2 linked regions of the Chloroflexus aurantiacus J-10-fl genome follow. The protein of the gene in region 1 interacts with the protein of each later gene in a pairwise test. Links are inferred from orthologs where the notes say so. Each region holds a gene or a part of one and is shown in the gene's direction. Other genes may lie near its edges.

Region 1 (3,472 bases):
GACCAATACTCTCCGCCTGGCTGGTCGTAAGCGCCTGGAGCGTCTGCACGCCCTCATTGGCCTCGCGAATTTGCTGTGGCGTGGTCAGATCGACACCTGCCCAGTAGAGAATGCCACCTGCGACAACCAGTGCCAGTCCCACCGCTATGGCAATGGTGAATAACCAGCCGATGAATCCGATCAGCCGACTCAGACAACTGCGCGATTGGGTTGGCGGGGGCGCGGTACGTGCTGGTACCTGGGGTAGAGGGTTTTGATTCGGTTCAGGTTGGGTCATGGTCTTCTCGTCTAATCTGCGCGGACACACGCGGTATTGTATCATGCGTAGCAGTCTGATCCACACGTTGAGATGATATGATGGGTTCGTAAGATTGCAGATAGTGTCGTGTGGTTTGAAGCGCAGAAATCGTACTCTTCACATGTACGCTGCCAGGTGCATTACATTCGCCACTTTGCCTGATTTCCCATCAATCTACCGCAAGGCTTTGTGCATAGCGAGGCTGGAGCAGGTTTCCAATCCCTGCCATCGGTAGATAATCGACGCAATAGGTGGCTACACGGTGCGTTGTGTCTGAACAGGGTGATGGAACCCTATCGCTTTCCCGGTGCTCACTCTTGACAGTCCGCAGGGCCATGGCTACAATCGCAGCAGCCAGATTGCTACACCGAGGAGCATATGAGAGTTCCACTGTCGTGGTTGCGAGAATTTGTAACAATTGATCTGCCGGTCGAGGAACTGGCCCGCCGCCTGACCTTTGGCGGTATGGAGGTCGCTCAGATTCATCGTATCGGCGTTGAAGGTGCCCCTTTGCCCTGGGATCCCGAACTGATCGTGGTGGCAAACGTCCTGGAGGTTCGTTCGCATCCGAACGCAGATCGCCTGGTGCTGGCCGACGTTGATTACGGTGCCGCGCAGCCCCATACGGTGGTGACCGGTGCCCCCAATCTGTTTCAGTACCGTGATCAAGGGCGTTTAACTCATCCGCTCAAGGCGGTATTCGCTCGCGAAGGTGCGCAGTTGTACGATGGTCACGCTGAAGGGTGGGTGATTACAAAACTCAAGGGCCGCCCGGTACGTGGCGTGATGAGCGATGCCATGCTCTGTTCCGAGAAAGAGCTGGGGTTGAGTGAGGATCACGAAGGTATTTTGATTTTGCCCGATGACGCACCGGTCGGAATGCCGTTACGCGATTATTTAGGCGAAGTAGTGCTTGAAATTGATCTCACGCCTAATTTCGCTCGTTGTCTCTCTATTGTTGGTGTGGCCCGCGAAGTTGCCGCCCTCACCGGTGCACCACTGCATATCCCCGAACCACAGGTTGAGGCAACCGGCCCTTCGCTGATTGGGCGGGCCGCAGTGACTGTGCTTACCCCCGATCTCTGTCCGCGCTTTATGGTCGGGCTGGCAGAAGGCGTCAAGATCGGTCCGTCACCCTTCTGGATGCAGCGCCGGCTGATCAATGCCGGGATGCGCCCGATTAACAATATTGTTGACATTTCCAACTATGTGATGCTGGAGTGGGGCCAACCAACCCACGCCTTCGACGCCGACCGGGTTGCCAATCGTCATTTGATTGTGCGGCTGGCCCAGCCTGGCGAACGCCTGACCACGCTCGATAACCGTGACCGTGATTTAACCCCTGGTGATGAGAGTGGCTTAACCCATCCGCCCCTGCTGGTTTGCGATGAGACCGGGCCGCTGGCGGTGGCGGGTGTGATGGGTGGTGCAAGTTCAGAGGTAAGCGAGGCAACAACGAATGTCTTGCTGGAAGCGGCGATCTGGGAACCGGTACAGATCCGACGTACCGCCCGTGGCCTGAAGCTGCCTAGTGAGGCATCACGCCGCTTTGAACGCGGGGTAGATTACGAGTTGCCCCCTATCGCGCTGCGTCGCTGTCTCGAACTGATGCGTCTCTACGCCGGTGCCACCATTGCCGCCGATTTCATCGATGTCTACTCGCGTCCGTGGCAGTCGGTGACGATTGATTTACCTCCGTCCGAAGTGCGTCGGCTCCTCGGCATTCACCTCGATAGCCATACCATTGCCGACATGCTCAGCCGTCTTGGCTTTGAGTGTACGGTGGTGGGAAGTGCAACGGTCGGTGATTTTGCCATGCTGGCGGTTGAACCGACAGTGCGCGTGAAGGTGCCTTCATTTCGACAAGATGTGACCATGACGGCTGACCTGTGCGAGGAGATTGCTCGCATCTACGGTTATGACCGCATCCCAGATACCCGACTGGCCGACGAGCTGCCGCCACCGGCGACCCAGCGCGCTATCGAGCTTGAGGAGCAGGTTCGTGATCTGATGGCCGGCGCCGGTCTGACCGAATTGATCACCTATTCGCTGATCGATATGGAGCTGGTTGCCAGGGTCCACCCATCTGAAGCGATAGCTGATCGCTACCTCAAGCTGAGCAATCCCAGCACACCAGAGCATGTCTACCTGCGCCGCTCGCTGCTGCCTTCAATTGCCGCAGCGCTGGCGATGAACCTCCGTGAACGCGAACGCTCGACAGTCTTCGAGATCGGGCGGGTGTATCTCCCACTTGCCCAACCAGGACAGGATGATCGCTGGCTACCCGACGAACCCCGGCGTCTGGCAATCGCTCTCGCCGGTCCTCGCCAGCCAGAGAGCTGGTTGAGCACCGACCGCGACTGGCTCGATTTCTACGATGTCAAAGGGATTGTCGAGCTGCTTGGTGAACGCCTGGGGCTGTCCGACCGGCTGAGCTTTGTGCCGCTCACCGACGACGAGCGCTTCCACCCCGGTCGGTCAGCGACGCTTGTGCTCACCACGCAACGTGACGGGCGTGGACGGGCGGTTGAGCAGCAGGTCGTTGGTGTGCTTGGCGAAGCCCATCCACAGGTACGTGCCCGGCTTGAGGTGACGGTACCGCGCATCGTGCTGGCCGAGATTGATCTGGAAACCCTGTTCGTCCATGCCGGACAGGCGGTCTACCGGCCAATTTCGCGCTTCCCGGCCAGTACGCAGGACCTCTCCATTGTTGCCGACGAAACGGTGACTGAAGCCCAGATTCGGAGCGTCATTCAGCGTAGTGCCGGCGAATACCTGGAGAGCCTGGTCCTCTTCGACCGGTATAGTGGGCCACAAGTTGGTGAAGGCAAGCGGAGTCTTACCTATCACCTGACTTTCCGGGCTCCCGACCGCACCCTTCTCGACGAGACACTGGCGAAGATTCGCAAGAAGATCATTTCCAGTCTCGAACGGGAACTGGGTGCTACAATCCGCAGCTAAGCGATGGCAACGGCACCGGCGAAACTCATCCTCTGTGGCGAGCACGCCGTCGTCTACGGTCGTCCGGCGATTGCTCTGCCACTGGCCGATATTCGCGCCACGGCTACCGTAGCGCCATCTCCTGCCGGGAGTGGGCCGATGATCCATGCCCCTGATCTCGGTGGCAGGTGGCGCGTGGCCGAACAGCCGACCGATCCACTCAGCAGGCTGGTC
Region 2 (3,138 bases), 2.8 Mb from region 1 along the record:
TTGGACGGACGGAAGAGGGATTTTACTATAAAGGTGATCCAAACGCAGCGGTCAAGGTAATCGCTTTCGAGGATTACCAGTGTCCGGGATGTGCCTACTTCAGCCGTAATCTGGCCCCTATCCTTGAGCGCGACTACATCAATACCGGTCGGGTACAGTTTATCTATCACGAACTTCCGCTCACCAATATTCACCCCAACGCCGTTGCCGCCGCCGAAGCCGCCCGCTGTGCCGGCGATCAGGGTAAGTATTGGGAAATGCACGATCAGCTTTTTGCCAACCAGAGCCTGTGGGCCCAGCTAAGCTCGCCGCTGAATGTGTTTAGTGGCTACGCAGGACGTATCGGTATCGACCGGGCGGCATTTGACGCCTGTATGCAGGCCGGCACGCACCGCGAAGCAATTCTGGCCGCCGCCCAAGAGGCCGCAGCCCTCGGTGTGCAGGCGACGCCGTCATTCAGCGTCAATGGTCAGATTGTCGACTCGGGTCGCCTGTTTACCGCTATCGACGCAGCGTTACGAGCGGCGGGACGATAAACAACACGCCACTTCCTGACAGAGGTGAAGAGTCTGTGAGATCCCGCTGTCAGGAATGTGGCGACGATCTTCAGGCAGAGCAGAGAGAAGTTATCTCATACCTGTGCGAGTGCTGTACAGAGATAACTTTGTCATTCTTTGCCGGGATTATCTTGACGCGCTGTCGCTGTCGGCCTATAATGGGCCGGCTTTTTCGATACGAGTGAGGAGCACGCAACCGTGCAGAACCGTAACATTCTAGCGCTTATCATCACGATCATTGCGACTGGTCTGGCACTGGCGATTAATTTCGCACCCAACAACACCTTCCTGGGCCGCGATGTCAGTGTGCGGCTTGGGCTTGACTTACAGGGTGGGATTCAGGTGCTGTTGCGCTCAGCCGATCCCGATGCCACTGCCGACGAGATTGCCACGGCGGCGCGTGTTATCGAGCAGCGGGTTAATGGTCTCGGTGTTGGCGAAACGGTTGTTCAGCAAGCGGGAAATAACCGCATTATTGTTGAGCTGCCAGGGGTAGCCAATCCCGAACAGGCTATCGAGACCCTGCGCGGCACCGGCCGGCTCGAGTTCATCGACTCGCAAGGGGAATTCCTGGCCGACGGCGCCATTGTGCGGACATCGAGTAGCCCCATTCCGCCACCTCAGTTGCTCGAAAGCAGAAACATTACCGATCCTACCACCCTCGGCCCTATCTACCAGAGCATTACTGATGGTGCCGATCTGGACACCAGTGCCGTACAACCGACCTTCTCGCAGGGTGGCACCCTCGGCAGTCGTCCGGCCGTCTCGTTTGCCTTCCGGGGTGAGTCAGCACAGCGGCTGGCATCCTTTACCGCAGCGAATGTTGGCCGGCCAATGTGTATTGTGCTCGACAACACAGTTGTGAGTTGCCCGGTGATTAATGCTGCGCTGACGGACGGTTCTGGAATCATTGAAGTGAGCAACGAGGACGAGCGAACCCGTATCTTCAATCAGTTGAAATACGGTGCCCTGCCGGTACCCCTGGTAGTCGAGACAAGTCGTACTGTGACGGCAACCCTCGGTCAGGAGAGTGTACAGGCCAGTATCACTGCAGGAATTATTGGGCTGGCAGTAGTCGCTATCTTCATGATCTTGTTCTACCGCGGCCCAGGATTGATTGCAACGGTGGCGCTGCTGATTTACACGATTATCAGCTTCGCGATTTACCGTCTGATCCCAGTCACCCTGACTCTGCCGGGCATTGCCGGTTTCATCCTTTCGATTGGATTGGCGGTTGATGCCAACGTCTTGATCTTCGCCCGTCTACGCGAAGAGTACCGTCGCGGTCGTGACATTCGCAGTGCGCTCGAACTAGGGTTTGTCGAGTCGTGGCCAGCCATCCGGGACTCGAGTGTTTCAACGCTGATTACCAGCATTGTCCTGTTTATGTTTGGCAACAGCTTCGGCGTCAGCCTGATTAAGGGCTTTGCCCTGACCCTGGGACTTGGCATCGTCGTTAGTCTGTTTACGGCGCTTGTTGTGTCGCGAACCTTCCTGCGGCTGGTACTGCCTCTGTTCAGCGATGAACGAGCCTGGTGGTTTGGTGTAGATCGCCGCGAGCCATCACCAACGGTACAGACCGCCGCGTAACAGGAAACGAATTCGGTCGATCACACGGACACCGCGCAATACTGGAGTAACGCCTGTATGGAACATCTCGTCCGCCGTCGTTATTGGTGGTTTGCCTTTTCACTGCTGATTATCTTGCCCGGCCTGTATATGCTCTTCCTGCACCCGTTGCTGACGACGGGACGACCGGGAATTGGCTTACGACCGAGCATTGACTTCGCCGGTGGCGCATTGTGGGAATTGCGCTTTCCCGATGTTACGCCTGAGACATTAAGCACCGACCGGATCGCGCAGGCTTTTGCGGAGGCCGGCTTCGAGAGCGCACAGGTTCAGCTCAGCCCAACGGTGATTGACGGCCAACCGGTAGCTGCCGCGCTGGTGCGAACACGACCATTGAGCGAGTCTGACCCAAATGCCGAAATCGATGCCGTTACGAAAGCCCTGACCGACGCTTTTGGCACAGTCAGTCGTGAGCGGCTAGAGAGCGTTGGGCCAACAGTCAGTGCCGAGTCAACGCGCAGCGCTATCATTGCCGTGCTCGGGGCTTCGTTGATCATTCTGCTCTACCTGACATGGGCGTTTCGCAAGGCGCCACATCCTTTTCGTTACGGTGTCTGTGCCCTGATTGCGATGCTGCACGATGTGTTAGTCGTGCTAGGCATTGCTGCTATCCTGGGAGCTACCATCGGGTTAGAGGTTGATGCTCTCTTCCTGACGGCCTTGCTCACCACACTGAGCTTCTCGGTACACGATACGATTGTGGTGTTTGATCGCATCCGTGAAAATCTAATCAATCGTCATCCCGCCGAGACGTTCGATGACATCGTGAACCACAGTCTGGTGCAAACCCTGCCACGGTCGATCAATGCGCAGTTGACGACCTTCTTCACCCTGACAGCGCTGCTGCTGTTTGGCGGCGATACCATCCGCAATTTTGTCTTAATCCTGCTTATCGGGTTGGTCAGCGGAACGTACTCGTCGATCTTCAACGCGGCGCAATTGCTGGTGGTGT

What was found.
Region 2: the proteins of pheT (region 1) and secD interact in binary tests that used the Escherichia coli proteins (3 or more experiments, as listed by UniProt). The link is inferred for Chloroflexus aurantiacus J-10-fl from one-to-one orthologs.

Annotation. Positions count from the first base shown.
Region 1 is NC_010175.1:1,221,087-1,224,558, reverse strand. The notes cover bases 319-3,467. They hold pheT (phenylalanine--tRNA ligase subunit beta), read left to right. Parts: upstream 319-676; coding sequence 677-3,259; downstream 3,260-3,467. Other genes in these bases: mvk (mevalonate kinase), read left to right, coding at 3,263-3,467. Outside these bases: CAUR_RS04615 (hypothetical protein), read right to left, coding at 1-277; more of mvk, read left to right, coding at 3,468-3,472.
Region 2 is NC_010175.1:4,069,669-4,072,806, reverse strand. Bases 137-2,951 are described here. They hold secD (protein translocase subunit SecD), read left to right. Parts: upstream 137-755; coding sequence 756-2,147; downstream 2,148-2,951. Other genes in these bases: secF (protein translocase subunit SecF), read left to right, coding at 2,205-2,951; CAUR_RS15940 (DsbA family protein), read left to right, coding at 137-536. Outside these bases: more of CAUR_RS15940, read left to right, coding at 1-136; more of secF, read left to right, coding at 2,952-3,138. UniProt on the Escherichia coli protein: Part of the Sec protein translocase complex. Interacts with the SecYEG preprotein conducting channel. SecDF uses the proton motive force (PMF) to complete protein translocation after the ATP-dependent function of SecA.